DNA from 2 places in the Bartonella capreoli genome. Region 1 is predicted to be linked to the other one. Evidence: predicted binding sites of a transcription regulator. Region 1 holds the regulator's gene; the other holds the start of a gene.
The links. The regulator LexA, encoded in region 1, represses DNA repair genes until DNA is damaged. The targets are predictions, from matches to a motif close to TGTTCNNNNTGTGTTCNG.
Positions count from the first base shown of each region.

Region 2: the regulator LexA is predicted to act here: its motif matches at 1,789-1,806, upstream of ssb (single-stranded DNA-binding protein).

Region 1 covers NZ_CADDZX010000004.1:65,138-73,171, reverse strand. The annotation lists gene rpsD (30S ribosomal protein S4) at 10-627, shown strand; gene ttcA (tRNA 2-thiocytidine(32) synthetase TtcA) at 982-1,770, shown strand; gene rimO (30S ribosomal protein S12 methylthiotransferase RimO) at 1,772-3,085, opposite strand; gene lexA (transcriptional repressor LexA) at 3,360-4,073, opposite strand; tRNA gene J7R05_RS04670 (tRNA-Lys) at 4,989-5,064, shown strand; gene J7R05_RS04665 (septal ring lytic transglycosylase RlpA family protein) at 5,442-6,320, shown strand; gene tmk (dTMP kinase) at 6,934-7,578, shown strand; gene J7R05_RS04655 (DNA polymerase III subunit delta') at 7,575-8,034, shown strand, end outside.
Region 2 covers NZ_CADDZX010000003.1:60,585-68,618, forward strand. The annotation lists gene J7R05_RS03685 (hypothetical protein) at 524-661, opposite strand; gene J7R05_RS03690 (hypothetical protein) at 754-1,191, opposite strand; gene ssb (single-stranded DNA-binding protein) at 1,272-1,769, opposite strand; gene J7R05_RS09530 (hypothetical protein) at 2,489-2,611, opposite strand; gene J7R05_RS09215 (hypothetical protein) at 2,922-3,125, opposite strand; gene J7R05_RS03705 (NADP-dependent isocitrate dehydrogenase) at 3,412-4,626, shown strand; gene tgt (tRNA guanosine(34) transglycosylase Tgt) at 5,530-6,654, opposite strand; gene J7R05_RS03715 (peptidylprolyl isomerase) at 7,584-8,034, opposite strand, start outside.

The DNA.
Region 1 (8,034 bases):
GGAAATGCGATGAGTAAGCGCGAATCAACAAAGTATAAAATTGACCGCCGTATGGGGGAAAATATCTGGGGGCGTCCCAAGTCTCCTGTAAATCGTCGTGAATATGGTCCTGGTCAACACGGACAGCGCCGTAAAGGTAAACTTTCTGATTATGGTATCCAGTTGCGTGCTAAGCAGAAATTAAAAGGATTTTACGGTGATATTTCAGAAAAGCAATTTCGTAAAATTTATGAAGAAGCTGTTCGTCGTCGCGGTGATACAAGTGAAAATCTTATCGGTCTTCTAGAGTCACGTTTAGATGCTATTGTTTATCGCGCAAAATTTGTACCTACTATTTTTGCTTCTCGTCAATTTATCAATCATGGTCACGTCAATGTAAATGGTCGACGTACCAACATTCAGTCATACCGTTGTAAGCCAGGTGATGTTATTGAAGTTCGTGAAAAATCAAAGCAGCTTGTTTTGGTCTTAGAATCTATACAGTTAGCTGAACGTGATGTACCTGAATATATTGAAGCAGACCATAGCAAAATGAAAGCGACTTTTACTCGTATTCCTGCTTTTTCAGATGTTCCTTATGCTGTTCACATGGAACCTAATTTAGTTGTTGAGTTTTATTCACGCTAAATTTTTTAGTAGGTTTATCACTCTCTAATTTGATTGTGTATTTTAAAAGAGCTACGTTGTTTCGCAATCGTTGGAACTGATAACATCATTAATTTGCTGAGGTTATCAGTTTTTTCTGCGATAGAGTACGTACGTTTTTATCTTTTTGATTATAGATATCCAATTTACAGACAGGATTTAGCATAAATTTAAATCCTGTTATATTTGTTGCTGCTTGTATTATGATTGAAAGTGAACCATTGTATTATTATACAGGGTATAGTATTATAAATTAAACTTTCTAAGTAATATCGAACAATAGAAAATGTAGGTATAGGTGGTCTTTTGGAGGAGAGTATTGATGATTGCCATCCAATGTTTCGAGTTGCCCCTTCAACTGTAGAATTTAATAAATTACGTAAACGACTTTTACGTCATATACGGCAAGCGTTCGATGATTTCTCTATGTTATCTTCAGGGAAAAAATGGCTTGTTGCTTTATCCGGTGGGAAAGATTCTTATGGTTTACTGGCTCTTCTCTTAGATTTAAAATGGCGTGGTCTTTTACAAATTGAAATTTTAGCTTGTAATCTTGATCAAGGTCAACCAGGCTTTCCAAAGCATATTCTTCCTGATTATTTGAATAGTTATCAAATTCCTTATCGCATTGAATATCAGGATACTTATTCAGTTGTTACAGATAAGCTGACACCAACGCAAACATATTGTTCGCTTTGTTCCAGGTTGCGGCGTGGGCATTTGTATCGTATCGCACGTGAGGAGGGGTGTTCTGCATTAGTACTGGGACATCATCGTGATGATGTTTTAGAAACGTTTTTTATGAATTTATTTCATGGTGGTCGTTTAGCAGCTATGCCTGGAAAGCTTATAAATGATGAGGGGGATCTTTTTGTTTTGCGCCCTCTTGTTTATGCAGCTGAAGAAGATATGAAAAAGTTTTCTCAAGCAATGCAATTTCCTATTATTCCTTGTAATCTTTGTGGTAGCCAAAGTGGTTTACAACGCAATGTAATAAAAGAAATGCTAAATGATATCGAAAAAAGAATGCCAGGGCGAAAAGATACTATGATTCGTGCTTTAACAAATGTACGCCCAAGTCATTTGCTTGATAAAAAACTTTTCGCTTTTAATGCTTTACTATAATTTAAACAGCAATACCATAAAGATCGTAGGCATCGGATTGTTCGATTTTAACAGTAACAAATTCACCGCTACGAAGTGGTCGCCGTGATGATATATGAACAACACCATCTATTTCTGGAGCATCATACTTACTGCGGCCTTTAGCCACTTTACCTTGACTTTCATCAATGAGGATTTGAAGCCTTTGTCCAATCTTTTTCTTTAAAAGACGGGCAGAAATTTGTTGTTGTTTTGCCATAAAGCGATGCCAACGACTTTCTTTCACTTCTTCCGCGACGTTTCCTAATTCAAGATCGTTTGCAGCAGCACCTTTTACTGCCTCATATTTAAAGCAACCAGCACGCTCAATTTTTGTTTCTTCTAACCATTCAAGAAGCATCTCAAAATCTTCATTGGTTTCTCCTGGAAAACCAACAATGAATGTTGATCGCAAAGTGAGATCTGGACAAATTTTTCGCCACTCTTCAATTCTACGATTCGTTTTTTCCATATGAGCAGGGCGTTTCATATTGCGTAAAACAGTTGGTGATGCGTGCTGAAAAGGGATATCTAAATAAGGGAGGATTTTTCCTGCAGCCATCAGTTCAATAACTGCATCAACATGAGGGTAAGGATAAACATAGTGCATACGCACCCAAACACCCATATCTCCTAGTTCGCGACAAAGATCTAAAAATTTAGTTTTTATTGTGCGGTCTTTCCAAGAGCTTTCAGCATATTTAATATCAATACCATAAGCACTAGTGTCTTGTGAAATAATCAAGAGTTCTTTTACGCCTGCTTGTACAAGCTTTTCTGCTTCGCGGAGAATATCGCCTATAGGGCGAGAGACCAAATTACCGCGCAGAGCAGGGATAATACAAAAACTACATCGATTAGAACATCCTTCAGAAATTTTTAAATAAGCATAATGGCGGGGTGTAAGGCGGATACCTTGCGGAGGAACTAAATCAACGAAGGGGTCATGGACTGGAGGAACGACTGTATGAACTGCTTGTATGACGTTTTCATATGCTTGTGGTCCAGTAATAGCTAATACACTAGGGTGTGCTTGACGGATAACATCAGGTTCAGCACCAAGACATCCAGTTACAATAACTTTTCCGTTTTCTTTGATAGCTTTTTCAATATTAGCGAGTGATTCAGTTCGTGCAGAATCAAGAAAACCACAGGTATTAACAATAACGAGATCCGCTCCTTGGTGCTTATGTGAGATTTCGTAACCTTCAGAACGAAGACTTGTAATAATACGCTCAGAATCTACAAGTGCTTTTGGACAACCGAGAGAAACAAAACTAATGCGAGGTGCTGCCATAATTAATCCTTGTAATTCTTTAACGAAAATCTAACTGATCCATTATTCCTATTTTTTAGGAATAATGTCTGCATACTCTTTAACCTTTAGACGCATTTGATACATTTTGCTACAAAAGTTATGTAAACTTATTTATAATCACGAGCACACAGAATACAAAAGACAAAAACGCTAATAAATAGCGTTATCTATAATCATCACGGTGACGACTTTGTATATAGACATTTCCAAAACGTACACAGCTGTTTATTTATATTTTTAACTATTTTGTCTTTTAATAATGACGAATAAGCCCAATGAGTCTGCCTTGTATATGAACACGTTCAGGCTTATATACGCGCGTTTCATAATGAGGATTTGCAGCTTCTAATGCAATCGAAGCCCCTTTACGTCGGTAACGTTTTAAAGTTGCTTCTTGTTTATCAATTAATGCAACAATAATTTCACCTTGTGTTGCTGTATTTTGACGTTTAACAATTATAGTATCTTTATCAATAATACCTGCCTCAACCATAGAATCACCTTTAACTTCCAGGGCATAATACTCACCTAAACCAATCATGTCTGGTGGAAGAGAAAGTGTATTTGTTTGCTGCTGTATTGCCGAAATAGGTACGCCAGCAGCAATACGGCCCATAATAGGGATAGTAATATTTTGTTTGTTTTTCGTGTCAGAATGATCAAGATTATCAAGGTCTTGAAATGTTTTCTTTTTGTTTTTTTCTACCATACTTGGAAAAATTTTACGTGCAGAAGAAAGATCGAATGTTATTTTATCAGGAAGTCGGATAACTTCTACTGCACGAGCACGGTTTGGCAAACGACGTATAAAACCACGCTCTTCTAAAGCTGTAATAAGCCTATGAATGCTGGATTTTGAAGCAAGCTCTAATGCATTTCTCATCTCATCAAAGGAGGGGGGAACACCAGTTTCTTTCATATGATTGTGCATGAATAAAAGTAGCTCATATTGTTTACATGTCAGCATTCAACATTCCAATCAAAAAATCGAAAAAGAAAAAATAGAAGACAAAGCATAAGTATTTTATGATTATTCTACAATTTTTTTAAAATAACGCAAAACTCTTCATTTTATTTGAGTCTAGAAATTTAAGCCTAGAAATAAAGAATGTGGGGTCATTTGTTTTTTATCTGACAATATTCGTATATATCACCGGTCAAATTTATATTTTTTAGTTATCAGCTATATGGAATATCATTTTTTAGGTAAGAATATAAATTGATTATTGATGGATAGAAAATTTCTTAAACTTTAATTTATATTAGGGTGTATTTTTAACAGATATAATTATAGTTTTTAGTGTGATTTTGTGGATATCAACTAAGACTTTTCTCAGGTTGAAATAAATAATTGTCGTATGATTTTATGATTGGCTTTCGAAAAGCGTTATCTCTACCTTATAGAGATAGACTCAAATATTTTGCCTACTTTATTATAATAATAGATCAATTAAAGAACAACTTTTCAAGTGAATGTAGCCAGTTACGAATTGCATAGCTAGAATCATTTTATCAAATGATTAATTCACAACAATGTTAGCTACTGTTTGAAAGATTAAGCTACACTAAAATTGTGTAAAAAAGAAGCAAAGAATTCTTGAAAATTTGAATCATTAATATTTTGTTTTCATTTGAATGATGTCGTTTGCATTTACTGAAAAGCATATCTTCTACCTATATTAATGGGTGTAAAGAGTACAATATGCGTTGTGTATTATTTTGTATCCTAAAAGAGTGCATAAAATAGTAAGAAAGTTGGGTGTAATAAACAGTATTTTGATAAACAAAGTAAAAAATAATATTTTTTCATAAAAGGTGTTGACCAAATGAAAAGTCGACCGTATGTTCCCATTCATTTTCCACAAGCAAAATAATTGTGTGGGAGCGCGTAGCTCAGTTGGTAGAGCAACTGACTTTTAATCAGTAGGTCCAGGGTTCGAATCCCTGCGCGCTCACCATAAATAATGTTTCCAAATTCCTCGTAAATTGATAAAAATTATTTATGCTATTTGTAAATTATACCTGTTTTCTATTATTCATATAAAGTAAGCTCGGCTTAATTCACAATTTATATTATGATGTTTTGTTTCTGATTTTATGCTTATAACTTATTGATTTTGTTTAATTTTTATCAACCTTAGGCATACATCACCTTTTGTAAATTATAACAAATATTCTTTTATATTATGTTAATAGCTTGATGAAAGATTGATTTTTAGAATACCATAAATCTAACGAATATAGTCATTCATGGGTATAAATTTTTCTACCGTACACAAAGAATGTAATTTCCATATTTACAATAAAAGCTGAAGAAGGGTAAGCGGGCTGATAAATGCTTTTAAATAGTAAAAGAAAGTTAACCTCCGTTGTTAAAATGATATTTCAATTTGTGCCTATGATTGCTGCTGTTGGTTTATTAACAGCTTGTGCAAACCAAACAACACAATTTGCAGGGAAAAGTTCCACCAATACAACACCTAAGGTAAAGGCTGGAAAGGCTGTTACTGTACCTGAAAAGGCTTTGAACACACAGCATAAATCAAAAAATAAAGGCAGTAGAGCTGTTGTTGGTAAACCTTATCAAATAAAAGGAAAATGGTATTATCCAGAAGACGATCCAACTTATAAACGTGTTGGTCAAGCATCATGGTATGGTTCAGATTTCCATGGGCGTTTAACTGCAAATGGTGAAATCTATGATATGAATCTTTTAACTGCTGCCCACCCTACGATGCCTTTGCCTAGTTATGCTCGCGTTACAAACCTAGAAAATGGCTCTTCTATTATTGTTAGGGTAAATGACCGTGGTCCTTTTATAAAAGATAGAATTATTGACTTATCCAAACAAGCTGCAACAATTCTTGGTTATATCGATAAAGGGGTTACGAATGTTAAAGTAGAGTATGTCAGCAAAGCGCCTGTAAATGATTATGATAATGCTTATTTAATGGCCTCTTATACATCTAGAGATTATAATTCATCTATGATGCTAGCATTAGCAAATACTCTAGAAGACAAAGAAGATAATGTATTTTTTACGTTTAATACAGGTCACCAAAAACAGCTGATGAAGGCTGCAGTAAATCCAAAACAATCAATTGGAACTTTTCCGATAAAATTACCAGATATTGGCCCTGTTTTGATTAATAAACCCACATCACTTAATCAACTAGCTTTTGCTCATAAACTCAATAAAGAAAACTCAGGATAAGCCTATTTGTAATTATCTTAAGAAAAAACGCAAAAAGTAGCAAATGATCCAAGGAAATATAAATATTTTCATTAAAAAACAAAGCTGAATTAAATATATTTAAAGCAAGCCAATAACTGAATGAAATGTTATAAGAAAATCCTATATAACAAAAAATGTATAATATATAATATGTTATATTAATAATATAATGTATTTTATAAAATAATTTTTATAATTATAAGAAAAACATAAAAAATTTTTTAATTTATAAATATATTCTTTGTGAAGAATAAATAACCTCTTTTTTGTACAATCTGCTTTTTATATTGATTTTCTAAGCAAAGAGGAAACAACTGCATAATAGCAATAACATTAAAGTTTTTTTCTTATTTTGGAATTAATGTTTAATAGATAAAAGCGCAAAATCTCTACACCATGATCGCTATTATTGATGGTGCATGATAATATTAAAAAACAGAATAATATTATCTTTTTCCTATTTTCATTAGCAAAATTAATGACAATTGAAGTAATATTTTATTTATTTTTAAAATGCGCTTTATAAAATAACAATTGGATGCTTAAAAAAATACTTATAATATAAGCCAAAGTAAGGAATTAAGGTTTATACGTGTCAGGTTATTTTATTACATTTGAAGGAGGGGAAGGAGCGGGTAAAACGACTCAAATTTCTTTGCTTGCGCAGTATCTTCGTAGCAAAAACTATGATGTTGTTATAACCCGAGAGCCTGGAGGAACAGCGGGTGCTGAAGCAATGCGCTATGTTTTATTATCAGGTAATACGGAACAATATGGTGCATTCATTGAAGCAGTCTTATTTACAGCGGCACGTGTTGACCATGTTAATGAAGTTATTCTACCTTCTTTGCAGGCAGGAAAAATTGTTTTATGCGATCGTTTTATTGATTCTATGCGGGTTTATCAGGGGCTTAATAATAAGGTGAATTCTCACCTTCTTTCTGTTTTAGAACGTATCGGTCTGGGTACAGTTATGCCCAATTTGACATTTTTGTTAGATATACCAGCAACGTTTGGTATGGAGCGCACAGATTTACGAAGGAAAGAAATTGGAAAGATCGATTATTTCGAAAAAGATCAATTAAATATTCAAGAACAAAGACGACAAGCTTTTCTCCAATTGGCCAGAAATGAACCCTTTAGATTTCGTGTAATTGATGCAACCTGTGCAGTAGAAACGATAGCATCACAAATAAAAGATATCTGTCATCAGTTAATATTGGGTCATGTGCTATGAGTGATATCAATTTTTTACGCCAATATGATGATATCGAAGGGGTTTTATCACCATCACAAAATAACATCATCATCGGTCATAAAGAAGTTCGTCACTTTTTGGGGCAAATACGTAAAGAAGGGCGTGTACATCATGCATTATTATTTGAAGGAGAGCGAGGGATTGGTAAAGCAACATTAGCATTTCACTTTGCTTGGAATATTTTAAGTAATCAAGAAAGTGGTTTTTTGCAGCCAGAACATGATTCAGTTGTATGGCACCAGATAATGCAGGGTAGTCATCCTGGTCTTATACACGTTTCTCGCCATTTTGATTTAAAAACACAAAAATTCAAAACAAGTATATCAATTGATGATATCCGCGATGTCACACATTTTTTGAACCAAACATCGCAAGATGGTGGATGGCGTATTATTATCATCGATTCTGCAGATGATATGAGTAGAAGTGCTGCTA
Region 2 (8,034 bases), on a different contig from region 1:
TACTATTTTTATCCCCCTGTCAACTAAAAATTACGATCTGGTATATTTTTATCTCATTCAATCTAAATATGGTGTTTGTAAAGGTACACATGTTCGTAGAAGAAAATAAGAAGAAAAACTGTAAGCTTTCTTTTCACATCTAATTGCTTATCATAACGTGCTGATGTTGCTAAAAGAGCAGACCGTGTTACGCCTCTTTCTTATGCACAATCATCAATCGCATTGCAGAAGCCTAGTTCAATTGATATTTTGTACGCATCACTTCAGAATCATTTCCAATAAATTGGAACTGTGTTAAAAAGGTTCTTTCCAATAAAACTATTCTGACGACTTCCTTTTGTATCACTTCTTCAAATTTTAAAGGAGCTGGCAACTTATTCACTTCTTCACAATATAGTTGAAGGGCATCTGTTGCATTAGAAATGAGATTTTCTTCCTGATCTGCAACAGAAAATAATCCTTCAAAAGCAGAATTTTTATCTTTGTGAACAAGAAAAAAGCCTTTTCATTCTTCTTTTCTTTTTTACCAACTCGCTTGTTGTGCAATAATGGAACGCCCTGTACCAATTGGAAAACCATCTTTAGAATGGGGAACAATAATTACTTGACTATTTTTAAACTTATAATGAAAACCTTTTATTTTAACAGAGCTCAAAGCCATCACGCTTCAATTTTGCAATAATTTTTCGGCTATTTTGTTCCATTTATGCACTCATAATGTGTAAATATATACACATTTTATTGACTTTGAATTTACTGTCCGATCCTTTCTCCCAGATAAAAATATTTATGAAGAGCATTCAAAGCAATGCGTAAAGAACTAACAAGATATGGCAATTGTCGATCTTCAATAACGATATACTGTAACGCAGCATAAAGGTTATATTGACGATATAAACCTTGTGCTTTTCTGATAACGTCTTGCATAGCTTCATAGCGATCAGTTGCCATCTCAACCCACTTTTCAAGACTGTCTTGATCGTGATTAGTAGCGACTGCATCATAAATCGCCCCTGGCAATCCTTTCGCACACAGGTAATTGTTTCGTACTCGACTATATTGCTGTGACGCATCATACTGATCTTTATTAATTCCTTTCTCTTTCCCCAATAAATATAATCGCCCTACATAAGTACCAGAAAGCGGGTTCTTCGCATCTTGAATACTCACCCCATTATGCTTGGCACGCATTTCAAGAGCCAATTTGTTAATAAGCTCACGAGGCTTTTTTACGCGTGAGATGCGCCCATTAGGCTCTCTTATTTGATCAGCTATTTAGGTCTTCCTCGTTTTTTACATCTTTTCATAAGTAAGTCTTCTGATTGCAATAAGACATCATCATTAAAAGTCGCATTCAAAGACTCTCGACCAACACTCTCCAATGTTATCGCTTGCTCTTGAGTGTCCACGTCAATATCATCTTTTTGAATACTATTAAGGATCTTCAATTCACCCTTATATTGCGACAAGACAATTTCTGTTGTGTAGCGTTCTTGCCCACTTTCATCTTGCCATTTACAGGTTTGTAATTGACCTTCAATATAAACCGCAGAACCTTTACTGAGATGTTGAAGAGCAACCTTTGCAAGTTGCGGATTAAAAATCACGACAGAATGCCATTCTGTTTTCTCTACTTTTTGAGGGGTTATTTTATCTGTACAACTTTGAGAAGTGCTCATACGAAAGTTCACCACCTCTGTACCAGATGCCATTGTTCTGCTTTCGGGATCGGCACCCAGATTGCCTACTAAAATCACTTTATTGATCATATTTTTATAACCTTTTCTAAGGAAAATAATTGAAACAAAATACGGATATGAAAAGCTATTTTTACTATAGCATAACATAGTGCATTTTTCCAAATAAAAAACAGCATAAATAACTGAAAATAAACAGTTTATTGGTGATTTTATCAGTGCATAAATGCTTTTTTGTACTATAATTTTATTGACTTTATACCAAGCAAATCATAAACCAGCGCGACTTGTTGAAATTTGAGTGGTTTTTCAAATTCATCTACCGGTTTGTGCCACAAATACCGTTCAATCAGACACCCGAGATAACACTATGAAAACAAAAAAAGGCAAGACTCTATTCAAACAGCAAAAACTATTGTTAGTCTTGCTTCAAGAATTTGGAGAACGTCTTTCAATACAGATTTTCAAAAATATTTATTTTATTTACAAATGGGAAGAAAAACAAAGTTATGAATTTGTACCTTACAAATATGGATGTTTTTCTTTTTAGTCTTATGCTGACAAATGCAAGCTTATAGAATTTAAGCATGCTTGGAACAAAAATGATTGACAGTTTACATCAATGAAGAGTAATTATAGTTCTGATATTGAATTTGCTACACAAAAAAAATTCTTCATTTGTTGAAAAATTAGCAAACTCAAAGGTGATGAACTTATTCAGTATATCTAAAAACCATCCATATTTTGCTATCAATAGCTGTTAGCAAATAATATGATGTATTAAACAGTATTTAATACACAATAGAAAAATGTATAGATCCTATAGCTCCAGTAAATATCTGTTTACCTTCTTGTTCAAATTGTTGAATTAATTTTTCATCAATCACGCGGCGATCCCACATTGTGCCAAACATATAGCCTTTCTTCCAATCAACAGGTCTTCCAGTAAAATTTTCCATAGCTGATTAATTGTATATTCTGGCAGTATCATGATCTAAAGCTTCAAATAAAGCTTGTGATCCTCCACGCAATTTATCTTCTTTTGCTAAGGAATGTGCAAGATCCTCAATTGATTATCACTCACTGTCAAAGGAGCATAAATTTGAAAGTGACCACTTAGAACATCATCATAACCCTGAAATTGCGAAAAATCAGCGTCAATTAAATCCCCCCCAAAGCAACAGAATGAGTAGACTCCATTACAGGAGATAAAATTTTGGTAGCTTAAACTCTATTATCAGATACCTCTTTAATACACGATAATGCATCATAAAATTTTAAAGGAAAAATATCTTTAGTATCAATAGATACAGATGGTGCCTGAATAGTGTCGGGAAGCGTTTTGCCAAAATGCTGCTCTATAGGTAAACTGTGCTTTTGATATTCATCAATTTTTATGTTTAACTGAGATGAATTAATAAAACCCATTCTTTTCCCCTCCCCATCTGAGCTGATATATTTCAATAACACTTTTATATAACATAAATAAAATTAAAATAAATACAGAAAAAACAAAGGTTATTTCATAAAGTTTATTTTTATCCATTATAATTTTATTTTTAAAAATAAAAATCACAAAACAGCTTATTGATATATTCAATAACTCTTTGCTTATGAAATTTAATACTCTTCCATTATCACTTATTTTTACTTTTCATCATAGACTTGAAAGTGCTATAGAAGATAATATTACTTAAATGAAAAAGGACTTCTAATGGAAAAGATCAAAGTAGAAAATCCCGTCGTTGAAATCGACGGTGATGAAATGACCCGTATTATTTGGAAGCATATAAAAGACAAATTGATCCACCCTTATCTCGATATTAATCTTAAATATTATGATCTTTCCATCAAAAACCGAGATGAAACCAATGATCAAGTTACTATTGATTCTGCCAATGCTATTAAACAATATGGGGTTGGTGTAAAATGTGCAACTATTACTCCTGATGAATCACGTGTTAAAGAATTTAACTTAAAAAAAATGTGGAAGTCGCCAAATGGCACAATCCGTAACATTTTAGGAGGGGTCATTTTTCGTGAGCCCATTATCTGTAAAAATGTCCCACGCCTCGTTCCTAGCTGGACAAAACCTATTATTATTGGGCGCCATGCTTTTGGTGATCAATATAAAGCAACTGATTTTAAATTCCCTGGTAAAGGGAAGCTAAGTATCAAATTTGTTGGTGATGATGGTCAGATTATAGAACACGATGTTTTTGATGCCCCAAGCGCAGGGGTTGCTATGGCCATGTACAATATTGATGAATCAATCCGCGACTTTGCACGCGCATCTTTCAATTACGGCCTACAACGAAATGTTCCAGTTTATCTTTCGACAAAAAATACTATTTTAAAAGCCTATGATGGTCGTTTCAAAGATATCTTTCAAGAAATATTCGATACAGAATTTAAAACTGAATTTGAAAGCCGCAAATTACATTATGAGCATCGCTTAATTGATGATATGGTTGCTTCAGCACTCAAATGGTCAGGTGGATATGTTTGGGCATGTAAAAACTATGATGGTGACGTTCAATCAGACATCGTTGCTCAAGGTTTTGGTTCCCTTGGTCTTATGACTTCCGTTCTTATGACACCAGACGGTAAAATTGTTGAAGCAGAAGCTGCGCATGGTACAGTAACACGTCATTACCGTCAGCATCAGAAAGGTGAAGAAACATCAACAAATTCTATCGCCTCTATTTTTGCATGGACACGTGGTCTGATTCATCGTGCAAAACTTGACAACAATGAGAAGTTGAAAAACTTTGCCGTTACATTAGAAAAAGTTTGTGTCCACACTGTTGAAGAAGGTTTTATGACAAAAGATCTTGCACTTTTGATCGGACCAGAACAAAAATGGCTTTCTACAACAGGATTTCTCGATAAAATTGATGCAAATCTAAAAAAAGAAATGGCTAATTAATATAATTAAAATCCTCAAGCTCTGCGAAAGGAGAGCTTGGGGTTTTTGCAAAATTAAAGAACTGTATTCTAAGTGAAACAAGCAATTTCTTTCTCGATGCAAAAAATAATGAAACATACTGTTTCATAAGAATAAATATTGATACTGTTAATATTAATATATGCACATTTTCTAATGTGAATATTGCAAAAAAGAGATACTTTGAAGTATTTATCAAATCTATTTATTCAATAGCTTTTATTATCAAACCCATAAAACAACAACAGTCACAAAAATAAAGTAGCTTACCTTCCCCCTCGCAAGCTCATCCAATCTAAGTTGTATTAGCTTGAATAATAATCGTAATCGTCAAAACAAGTGTAATACTATTAACAAGCTTTCAGATGCTATTTTTCAGCATTTAAATCAACCATAGTCATAATTTTAAAATAAATGTTACACAAGCAACTGCTTACAAACTGTAACACCAAATTAAGTAAAACAAAAAACGAGTGTTCATAATATTGGTTGGAACATAATAAACAGCACCATGCTAATAATAATATGGCTGAGAATTTAAAAATCTTGTATAAAAAATGCAATTTTCATACTTCTTTAAGAAATCACTAACCTGTAATTAACATTGTTAATCTAAAAAGTTATCCAGAAACAGAAAATAAACTGTTTTTCTCCGGATCAGGTAATGCGTATCGGAGCAATAATCTCTGTTAAATTGACACTACAGAGAAAATGTTTCAATAAAACTGCGCAATTCATTTTTTATGATAGCGCAGTTTTATATTTTTCAAAAAAGTTACTCTCGTCAATCAAAACTGTTAAGAAAAACTCTCTTCATGAGAAGATAAACTTAACACAATGAAAAACAACTCAAATACCGTCAAAAATAGACACATACTTAATGTGCTAATGCCTTTTGCTTTGCTCCCATAAGGCACTTGTTTCTGCACAAAAATCAGCATAACATCCTGCTTTAATGGAAGTACGAATACCTTGCATAAGCTGTTGATAATAAGAAAGATTATTCCAAGTTAACAACATGCCACCAAGAGCTTCATTAGATTTGACTAAATGGTGCAAATAAGCACGACTATAATCACGTGCAGCAGGGCAAGGCGATTGTGGATCAAGAGGGCGAGAATCTTCTGCATAACGTGCATTGCGCAAATTTATTCTACCAAAGCGGGTAAAAGCTAAACCATGACGCCCAGCACGCGTTGGTAAAACACAATCAAACATATCAATACCTCGAGCGACACTTTTTAAAATATCATCTGGAGTGCCCACTCCCATGAGATAGCGTGGTTTATTTTCTGGCAAAAGAGAACAAGTAGCATCCAATACCGCCATCATAATATCTTGAGTTTCACCAACTGCAAGTCCTCCAATAGCGTAGCCCTTCAAATCCATCTCTTTCAATGCTCGAACAGAACGTTCACGCAACTTCATATTATCACCGCCTTGAATAATACCAAACATCGCTTTATCTGGTTGGTTACCAAAAGCTGTCTTACAACGCTGTGCCCAACGCAATGAAAGCTCCATAGCAGCTTCTATTTCTTTCTCACTTGCAGGTAATGCAATACATTGATCAAGCTGCATTTGAATGTCAGAATCAAGCAGTCCTTGGATTTCAATAGAACGTTCTGGACTCATTTCATAATACGCTCCATTAATATGAGAGCGAAAAATCACACATTTCTCTGTAATTTTACAAATCCCTGAAAGGGACATAACTTGAAAACCACCAGAATCCGTTAAAATAGGTTCAGGCCAACGTGCAAATTCATGTAAGCCTCCTAAACGTGCAACCCTCTCAGCCCCAGGCCGCAACATTAAATGATAAGTATTACCCAAAATAACATCTGCCCCAAGATCACGTAGCTGATCCATATACATAGCCTTAACGGTTCCTACCGTTCCAACGGGCATGAATGCGGGTGTGCGAATATGTCCACGTCTTGTTATAATTTCACCCAAACGGGCCTGTCCATCTTGAGCGATTTTGTTATAGTGAAACGTCTTAATCATCATTTTCGTCTTTTTGATTAAACAAATTCATATCGCCTAGCAACCAAACATAATTCCTTTTTTGATCGCATTATTATAAGCGCTATAAATGATTTGACTCTACTAAACACTGAAATCAGCCTTAAGAGAGTTTAACAAAATAAATGAGAATTTATTATCAAACAATCAACATACTAAAAACAGCCAGACGAATAAAAATATCTGCAGTGTCTGGATTATATACCTTAAAACACTAACAGTTATCCACTACAGTCTTAAATAACCTTAAGTATTGTATTTTGATAACAAATGACTTTATTTTTATGTGTTTAGTGCCATAAATGCTTGAACAATTTTAGTATGAATATAATCAATTTGTCTCAATCCATTTTATGATCACGTATACTTGTTACGTTCAAAGTAAAAATTACACAGCTTCTACATTATGAAACAAAATAGTGCTCTATTTTATAACTTTAAAGCCTACCGTGAAATTTCTTGCTAAAATATAAACTGATAATCTGGGTTGCTACTTTATTTTACAAATAAAAATAGTTTTAGCATCTCTTCCTTTTTCAACATTTAAAACACAACAAATTAAGACAGAAATAATATTTTACTCGAATAAATTGGAGTAACAGAACCAAAACAAAAATAAATACTTTGCAGTTATACCGGAATAATATTTTACTTCATGAAAACTGGTGCATTTTTTTCACTAAAAAACTTAGAAAAATATAAACATAAAAATATTGTAATATTTGTTTTGAAAAACATAATATAAAGCAACCGTGTATTCTGATGTAAAAAAGCCAATTTCAATAAGGCTTGTTATTTCGAAACTTCAAAATTGAAAAATTCTATTTACACCAAAATACACAGTTCACACCAACTTCAACAAAATTCCAAATTAAACTGTAAACAGAAATTATCTGCACAATATTCTAATACTACTTTGTATCTGCAGCAATTCTGGCTTTGATAATCGCATCAGGCTCTACAACAGGCTCACCACGCTTGATCTTATCAACATTTTCCATACCTTCCATAACCTGCCCCCATATAGAATATTGACGATCAAGCCAAGGAGCATCTTCAAAGCAAATAAAAAACTGCGAATTAGCAGAATTTGGATTCTGGCTGCGTGCCATAGAAACTGTACCACGTTTATGAGAAATATTTGAAAACTCTGCCTTCAAATCAGGCTTATCTGACCCCCCCATACCCACACGTGATGAATCGAATTTCTCACTATCTTTTTTTCCAAACTTCACATCACCAGTTTGAGCCATAAAGCCATCAATAACACGATGAAAAACAACATTATCATAAGCACCTTCACGCACTAACTCTTTAATACGTACCACATGACCAGGAGCTAAATCAGCAAACAACTCAATC